DNA from 2 places in the Streptomyces sp. NPDC051909 genome. Region 1 is predicted to be linked to the other one. Evidence: riboswitches for the same ligand, from Rfam matches in the RefSeq annotation. Region 1 holds a riboswitch; the other holds the start of a gene.
What was found. A riboswitch is a leader RNA that binds a small molecule or an ion and turns the genes downstream of it on or off. The one in region 1 is predicted to bind ZMP and ZTP.
Positions count from the first base shown of each region.

Region 2: another riboswitch for ZMP and ZTP. It lies ahead of glyA (serine hydroxymethyltransferase); the one in region 1 lies ahead of AB0M18_RS20105 (bifunctional 5,10-methylenetetrahydrofolate dehydrogenase/5,10-methenyltetrahydrofolate cyclohydrolase).

Region 1 is NZ_JBFAYA010000012.1:18,825-23,279, forward strand. Features, by position in the region: gene AB0M18_RS20095 (aldehyde dehydrogenase family protein) at 1-1, opposite strand, end outside; gene AB0M18_RS20100 (GAF domain-containing protein) at 47-1,336, opposite strand; ZMP/ZTP riboswitch at 1,481-1,587, shown strand; gene AB0M18_RS20105 (bifunctional 5,10-methylenetetrahydrofolate dehydrogenase/5,10-methenyltetrahydrofolate cyclohydrolase) at 1,616-2,479, shown strand; gene AB0M18_RS20110 (hypothetical protein) at 2,628-3,374, shown strand; gene AB0M18_RS20115 (SWF or SNF family helicase) at 3,399-4,455, opposite strand, start outside.
Region 2 is NZ_JBFAYA010000001.1:453,396-457,850, forward strand. Features, by position in the region: gene rocD (ornithine--oxo-acid transaminase) at 1-1,075, opposite strand, end outside; ZMP/ZTP riboswitch at 1,184-1,274, shown strand; gene glyA (serine hydroxymethyltransferase) at 1,348-2,637, shown strand; gene trpS (tryptophan--tRNA ligase) at 2,750-3,763, shown strand; gene AB0M18_RS02315 (2'-5' RNA ligase family protein) at 3,882-4,455, shown strand, end outside.

The sequences.
Region 1 (4,455 bases):
TGGGCAGGACCTCCTTCGGACCGCGCCGGCCGCCCTCGGCCGGCGTTCACGGCCGATGGTGCGCGCCCCGACGTTGCAACCCCGTTGCGCCCGAGGACAGTTCCGCGTCCAGGGCGGCCAGCCGGGCCCGTACCGCGGGCGCCTGGGCCGCCGGTACGGCCGAGGCGAGCGCCCGCCACACCGCCACGTCGTCCTCGCCCCACGCGCTGTACGCCCAGTCCGCGAGCAGCCCCGGATCGCCCCGGTCCACGAGGGCCGCCCGCAGCCGGCCGGCGAGCCGCTCCCGCAGCCGTACGACCCCCGGCGCGTACGAGGACGGCAACAGCGGCCCCGCGTATCCGCCGAGTGCCGTCGCCACCGCCCCCGAGGACAGCCGCCGGTCCACCGCTGCGAAGTCGGCGTCGACCTCCTCGGTCAGCCGGTACGGACGCGAGGCCAGGAACTCCGGGCCGAGCAGGCCCCGCAGCCGGGACAGCTCCGCCCGCAGCGTGACCGGCGTGACGGACTCGTCCTCGTACAACAGCGTGAGGAGCTCGTCCCCCGGCACGCCCTCCGGGCGGTGCGCCAGGATCACCAGGATCTCGCTGTGCCGGCGGCTCAGCCGCAGCCGCCGCCCCGCCACCTGCAGCAGCGCCTCGTCCCGGCCGAGCGCGCTGAGCCGGGGCCGGGCCGCCGCCGGGCCGGGGGAGACCAGCGCCAGCTGCGACTCCGCCGCCCGCGCCACCGCCTGCACGAACGCCAGGCTGTGCGGATGCGCGAGCCCCGCCCCGCCGGTGATGTCCACCGCGCCGAGCAGCCGCCCGCTGTGCGGATCGTGCACCGGCGCCGCCGCGCACGTCCACGCCTGCACCGGCCGCCGGAAGTGCTCCGCCGCGCACACCTGCACCGGCCGGTCCACCGCCATGGCCGTCCCCGGGGCGTTCGTCCCCGCCGCCGACTCCGACCAGCGCGCCCCGGCGACGAAGTTCATCCCCTGCGCGAGCCGCAGCGTCCTCGGATGCCCCTCCACCCACAGCATCCGGCCCGCCGCGTCGCACACGGCGAGCAGATGCTCGCCGTCCCGCGCGTACGCCCCCATCAGCTCCCGCACCACCGGCATCGCCGCCGCCAGCGGATGCCCCTCCCGGTGCCCCGCGAGCTCCTCCTCGTCCAGCTCCACCCGCGCCGCGCCGTCCGGACTCACCCGCGCCCGTGCCGAACGCCGCCAGGACTCGGCGACCAGCGGCCGTACGGGCGGGGTGTCCGGGTGCGCCCCGAGCGGGCCGCCCGCCGTGAACGCCTCGTGCGCCCGCCGCACCGCCGCACCGTCCGTGTCCGCCGACGTCGTCTCGATCAACTCGGCCTCCCCATCGAGGTCGTCCGCACCGTGGACGCCATCGTCATGCGCGCACGGCGCCTCGACAAGCGTCCGGACCGGCCCGCATATGCGTCCTGACCGATGCCTGACGGACAGCTCTCACCTGGGCGTCACGTAGAGTGGTGCGCGGGCCGTGACTGGCGCTTGAGGTGGATCACCACCGGGGAGCGGCCCGGCGGACGCGCGCGTTCCACGCGGCCGTGCCACTGCCGTGCGCCTGGGCGATCAACCGGTCAGCGACGACGCTCAGGAGCTCCCATGTCCACCAGCACCGCACGTCTCATGGACGGCACCGCGCTCGCCCGCCGCACGGTCGAGGAGACCGCCGCCCGCGCCGCCGAGATCACCCGCCGCACCGGCACCACCCCCTGCCTCGCCACCGTCCTCGTGGGTGCGGACCCCGCCTCCGTCACGTACGTGAAGATGAAGCAGAACCGCTGCGCGAAGGCCGGAATCCGCTCCCGGCACGTCGAGCTGCCCGCCGAGACCACCACCGAGGAACTCGTCGCCGCGATCACCGCGCTCTCCGAGGACCCCGACGTGCACGGCATCCTGCTCCAGCATCCGGTCGGCCCGCACATCGACGAGCGCGCCGCCTTCGAGGCCATCGCCCCCGAGAAGGACGTCGACGGCGTCACCATGACCTCCTTCGCCGCCATGGGCTTCGGCCTGCCCGGCTTCGTCTCCTGCACCCCCGGCGGCATCATGCGGCTGCTCGACGCGTACGACGTCGAGCTCAGCGGCAAGCGTGCCGTGGTCGTCGGCCGCAGCGCCATCCTCGGCAAGCCCGCCGGGTTGCTGCTCCTCGGCCGCGACGCCACCGTCACCTACTGTCACTCCCGCACCACCGACCTCTCCGCCGCCGTCCGCGAGGCCGACATCCTCGTCGCCGCCGTCGGCAAGCCCGACTTCATCAAGGGCGAGGACATCAAGCCCGGCGCCGTGGTCATCGACGCCGGCTACAACCCGGGCAACGTCGGCGACGTCGACTTCGACAGCGCCGCCGAGCGCGCCTCCCTCATCACCCCCGTCCCCGGCGGCGTCGGCCCGATGACCATCGCCGTCCTGCTCGCCCAGACCGTCGACGCCGCCGAGCGGCAGCTCGGCCTCGCCGCCCGCTAGGGCCGGACGCACCCATGGGACGGCAGACATCACGGGGGCACGGCGCGGATCCCGCCCACGCCGCCGGATTGTCACGGTTCTGTACGGGCGCCGCCCAACTCACCGGTATCGGTCGCCACATGGGCGCGGTCGGGTGACCCTGGATCCCATGCTCCACCCGCCGACGGAAACCCCGTCCCGCGACGCCCGGCCACCGAGACGGCCGGGCGTCGTCGTCCTGCCGGTCGCCGCGCTCGCGGCGGTCCTGGCGCTCTCCGTCTCCGTCACCGCGCGCGGCGGGACCGCCGACGGCCACGCGCGCGCCACCGCGACCGCTCCCGCGCCGGCCGTCCCCGACACCACCGCCGCCGCCCGCGACACGGCGGGCACGTCCGTCCCGCCGCCCGGACGGACCCCCGCCGCGCGCACCGGCACCCCCTCGCCCCAGCCCACCCGCAGCGCCCGCCCCACCGCCGCGCCCGGCACGAACCACGCCCGCCCCGCGCACCCGGCCACGACCGGAACGCCCGCCCCCGGCACCACCAGCCCCCGGCCCCGCACCACCGCGGCCCGCCCGTACGACGTGCTGCGCGTCGGCGACTGCTTCGACATCGACCGCGACGCGCCCGGCACCGTCGTCCCCCGCGCCTGCCACACTCCGCACGACGCCGAACTCGTCGCCCGGCTCACCCTCACCGGCCGGTACGCCGACGACGACGCCGTACGGGAAGCGGCGGCCACCCTGTGCCGCGCCCCGCTGCGCGCCAAGGCCGCCCTCCAGCCGCTCGGCACCCGTTGGGCCACCTTCGTCCAGTACCCGTACCGCACCAGCTACCTGCTCGGCGAGGACACGGTCGCCTGCAGCCTCGCCGTCCTCTCGGACAGCGGGCGGAAGCTGACGGCGCGCCTGCGGTGATGCCGGGGGCGGGAGCTCGGAGACTCAGACGCCCGCCGCCCCCGCCAGCGCCGCCGCCGGGTCCGGGTCCGGCGGGCCCGCCGGGGCCCAGCCGGCCGGCTCCTCGCGGTACGGCCACCAGCGGCCGTCCTCGCCGAGGCGCAGCTGCAGTCCGGTGCCGTCCACGGTCCAGCGGGCCGGGCCGGACGGGAGCAGGGCAGGGCGCTCGTCTTCCTCCCATGCCTCGGCGAGCTGCGTCTCGGCGCGGCGCAGCGCCTCCGGGCCCGGGATCCAGTCCTCCGCCAGGACCGCGAGACCGGCCGGGCCGCCCATGCGCCAGGCCCGGACCGCGAGGGCGAGCTCGGGGCGGGTGCGGCCCGAACCGGTCGCCAGGCGGGTGGCGAGCCAGGAGGCGGGCGAGCCGGCGGCGAGCCGGACCGCGTCCTGAGCGGGCGTCAGCGGAGGGTCGTCGAAGGAGGCGGACCCGGTGAGGAGCCGGTGGGCGCGGGCTGCCGCGTCCGCCGCCAGGAACTCCAGCGCCGCCGGGTCCAGGCCCGGTTCCGGTTCGGTCTCGGTGTCCAGGGACGGCGGCTCGCCCGGCGCCTCCGCCGGATCCGGCGGGTCCGGCAGCGGCGGCAGGATGCCGCCCGCGGCGAACGCCTCCGCCGCCGACACGCCGGACCGCCCGCCGGTACGGGGCCCCGCACCGGCCACCGTGCCGCGCTCGCCCGCCGGATCGGCGAGCCGCTCCGCGCTCCGCTCCTGGAGTGCCTCGATCACCGCCCGCTCGCCCCGCCCCCGCATCAGGAGCAGCACGAACGGATCCTCGTCGAGCAGCCGCGCCACCTGGTAGCACAGGGCCGCGGTGTGCGGGCAGTGGTCCCAGGCCTCGCAGCCGCACTCCGGCTCCAGGTCGCCGATGCCCGGCAGCAGGTCGAGCCCGGCCGCCGCCGCGTCCTCCACCAGGTGCGGCGGCATCTCGCGGTCGAGCAGCGCCGCGATGTGCCCGGCGCTGTCCACGGCCAGGTCGATCAGCGTGTCCCACTCCGGCTCGGACAGCTCCTGCAGCAGCACGTCGCTGCGGTACGCCGTGCCGTCCCGG
Region 2 (4,455 bases), on a different contig from region 1:
TCTGCCGGCCCGTGCCCTTCGCGGGTGCGATGTCCACACCGGCCCACAGGCCCCGGCCGCGCACCGCCTCCACCGCGCCGCCGCCCACCAGGAGGCCCAGCTCCGCGTGCAGGTGCTCGCCGAGTTCGGCGGCCCGCTCCTGGTACTCGCCGGTGCGCAGCATCGCGATCACCTCCAGGGCGACCGCGCAGGCCAGCGGGTTGCCGCCGAAGGTCGAGCCGTGCTCGCCCGGCTTGAACACGCCGAGCACGTCCCGGTCGGCGACCACCGCCGACACCGGCACCACGCCGCCGCCGAGCGCCTTGCCGAGGATGTAGACGTCGGGCACCACACCCTCGTGTTCGCACGCGAAGGTCCTGCCCGTGCGGCCCAGCCCCGACTGGATCTCGTCGGCCATGAACAGCACGTTCCGCCGGGCCGTCAGCTCCCGCACCCCGCGCAGATAGCCCGGCGGCGGGACCAGGACGCCCGCCTCGCCCTGGATGGGTTCGAGCAGCACCGCCACCGTGTTCTCGGTGACCGCCGCCTCCAGGGCGGTCAGATCGCCGTACGGCACGATCTCGAAGCCCGGCGTGTACGGGCCGAAGTGGTCGCGCGCCTCGTGGTCCGTGGAGAAGCTGACGATCGTCGTCGTCCGGCCGTGGAAGTTGTTCGCCGCGACCACGATCTTCGCGTGCCCGTCCGGCACGCCCTTCACCTCGTACCCCCACTTCCGGGCGGTCTTCACCGCCGTCTCCACGGCCTCCGCCCCCGTGTTCATCGGCAGTACCGCCTCCTTGCCGCACAGCTCGGCCAGGCGCTCGCAGAACGCGCCGAACCGGTCGTGGTGGAAGGCCCGCGAGGTCAGCGTCACCCGGTCCAGCTGCGCCTTGGCGGCGTCGATCAGGCGGCGGTTGCCATGGCCGAAATTGAGCGCCGAGTACCCGGCGAGCATGTCGAGGAAGCGGCGCCCCTCGACATCGGTCATCCACGCGCCCTCGGCGGAGGCGACGACCACGGGCAGCGGGTGGTAGTTGTGGGCGCTGTGCGCGTCCGCGGCAGCGATCTCGTCTTGCGTCCTCGGCGTACTCGACACGGGATCTCCGTTCGTCCTGCGGCAGGGGAGGGTGTGGCTCCCTTTTCTTATCGTCGCTCGCATGCCGGACGGGGAAACCTCCGGCGACGACGCGCCCGCTACTGTGGAAACACGCACGGCGACTGGCGTACGGGGAACCAACCCCGGGGGAGCCGTGCGCGGCAGACCACACGAGGTGCCGCCCGCCTGGGCATCCCGGAACCGAACAGGTCCCGCGTGGTGCCGCGCAGCGCGTAGCGCACCGGGACCTCCTGCCCGGAGGAACGCACGCCATGAACCTTCCCGCCCACCACCCGGACCTTCCCGCCCACCACCCGGCGCTCTCCGCCGCCGACCCCGAGCTCGCCGCGCTCGTCGGCGCCGAGGAGCGGCTGCAGGCCGAGACCCTGCGGCTCATCCCCAGCGAGAACTACGTCTCCGCCGCCGTCCTCGAAGCCTCCGGCACCGTGCTGCAGAACAAGTACAGCGAGGGCTACCCCGGGCGCCGCTACTACGAGGGCCAGCAGAACATCGACCAGGTCGAGACCCTCGCCATCGAGCGCGCCAAGGCCCTCTTCGGCGTCGACCACGCCAACGTCCAGCCGTACTCCGGCTCCCCGGCCAACCTCGCCGTCTACCTCGCCTTCGCGCAGCCCGGCGACACCGTGATGGGCATGGCCCTGCCCATGGGCGGCCACCTCACCCACGGCTGGGGCGTCTCCGCCACCGGCACCTGGTTCCGGGGCGTCCAGTACGGCGTACGGCAGGACAACGGGCTCATCGACTTCGACCAGGTCCGCGAGCTCGCCCTCGCCGAGCGCCCCAAGGTGATCTTCTGCGGCGGCACCGCGCTGCCCCGCACGATCGACTTCGCCGCCTTCGGGGAGATCGCCCGCGAGGCCGGCGCCGTGCTCGTCGCCGACGTCGCCCACATCGCCGGCCTCATCGCCGGCGGCGCCCACCCGTCCCCGGTCGGTCACGTGGACGTGATCTCCACGACCACCCACAAGACCCTGCGCGGCCCGCGCGGCGCCATGCTGATGTCCCGCGCCGAGCACGCCAAGGCCATCGACAAGGCCGTCTTCCCCGGCCTCCAGGGCGGCCCGCACAACCAGACCACCGCCGCCATCGCCGTCGCCCTCCACGAGGCGGCCCGGCCCGCCTTCCGCGACTACGCCCACGCCGTCGTCGCCAACGCCAAGGCCCTCGCCGACGAGCTGCTCGCCCGCGGCTTCGACCTGGTCTCCGGCGGCACCGACAACCACCTGATCCTCATGGACCTCACCCCCAAGGAGGTCCCCGGCAAGATCGCCGCCAAGGCCCTCGACCGGGCCGGGATCGTCGTGAACTACAACACCGTCCCCTACGACCCCCGCAAGCCCTTCGACCCCTCCGGCGTCCGCATCGGCACCCCGTCCCTCACCTCCCGCGGCCTCACCACGGACCACATGCCGCAGGTCGCCGACTGGATCGACCGCGGTGTCGCCGCCGCCGGCAAGGGCGACGAGGACGCGCTCGCCGTGATCCGCGCCGAGGTCGCCGAGCTCATGGGCGCCTTCCCGGCCCCGGGCCTGCCCGTCTGAACCCGCTCGACGCCCGCTCGACCGGGTGAGACGCGGGTGTGTTCCGCGTCTCACCGGCCCGCGGTGGGCGGGCAGTCCGGGAACGCTCCGCACACCTGAGAGAATGATGAGCATGGCCTCTGATCGACCTCGTGTGCTCTCCGGAATCCAGCCCACCGCAGGCTCGTTCCACCTCGGCAACTACCTCGGCGCCGTCCGGCAGTGGGTCGCGCTGCAGGAGTCCCACGACGCCTTCTACATGGTCGTGGACCTGCACGCGATCACGGTCCCGCAGGACCCCGCCGAGCTGCGCGCCAACACCCGGCTCGCCGCCGCCCAGCTGCTCGCCGCCGGCCTCGACCCGGAGCGCTGCACCCTCTTCGTCCAGAGCCACGTCCCCGAGCACGCCCAGCTCGGCTGGGTCATGAACTGCCTCACCGGCTTCGGCGAGGCCTCCCGCATGACCCAGTTCAAGGACAAGTCCGCGAAGCAGGGCGCCGACCGCGCGACCGTCGGCCTCTTCACGTACCCGATCCTCCAGGTCGCCGACATCCTGCTCTACCAGGCCCACCAGGTCCCGGTCGGCGAGGACCAGCGCCAGCACATCGAGCTGACCCGCGACCTCGCGGAGCGCTTCAACGGGCGCTTCGGCGAGACGTTCACGATCCCGGCGCCGTACATCCTCAAGGAGACGGCGAAGATCTACGACCTGCAGGACCCGGCGATCAAGATGAGCAAGTCGGCGTCCACGCCGAAGGGCCTCATCAACCTGCTCGACGACCCGAAGACGACGGCCAAGAAGGTCAAGAGCGCGGTCACCGACACCGACACGGTGATCCGCTTCGACCCGGAGAACAAGGCCGGCGTCTCCAACCTGCTCACCATCCTGTCCGTGCTCACCGACACGTCGATCGCCGACCTGGAGAAGAGCTACGAGGGCAAGATGTACGGCGCCCTGAAGACCGACCTCGCCGAGGTCATGGTGGACTTCGTCACTCCCTTCCGGACCCGCACCCAGGAGTACCTGGACGACCCCGAGACGTTGGACTCGGTGCTGGCCAAGGGCGCGGAGAAGGCCCGGGCGGTCGCCGCCGAGACGCTGGCGCAGACCTACGACAAGATCGGCTTCCTGCCCGCCAAGCACTGAGCGGGGGCGCGAGCCGGGGCGCGGGTCGAAGGACTCTGGCCGAAAGGGTGGTGCAAGCCGCACACTGGCGGCTGCACCACCACACACCTGGACGACGGAGACGACGGAGGAGAACGACGTGGGGACCGTAACGCTCGGCGTTTCGATCGCGGTCCCGGAGCCCTACGGCAGCCTGCTCCAGGAGCGGCGCGCGGGCTTCGGGGATCCCGCCGCGCACGGCATTCCGACCCACGTCACGCTGCTGCCGCCGACCGAGGTCGACGCGGAGCGGCTGCCGGAGATCGAGGCGCACCTCGCCTCGATCGCGGCGCTCAGCCGGCCCTTCGCGATGCGTCTGGAGGGCACCGGCACCTTCCGGCCGCTGTCCCCGGTGGTCTTCGTCCAGCTCGTCGAGGGCGAGACCGACTGCGACCAGCTGCAGCAGCGGGTCCGCGACGAGGCGGGCCCGGTCCCGCGCGAGCTGCAGTTCCCGTACCACCCGCACGTCACCGTCGCGCACGGCATCGCCGAGGAGGCGATGGACCGCGCCTTCGAGGAGCTGTCCGGTTACGCGGCGGAGTGGACCTGCCGTTCCTTCGCGCTGTACGAGCAGGGCGCGGACGCGGTGTGGCGGAAGCTGTGCGACTACGAGTTCGGCAGCGGCCGTACGATCTCGGCCGTCCCGGCGCAGGGCTGCAGCCCCGTCGACGCGC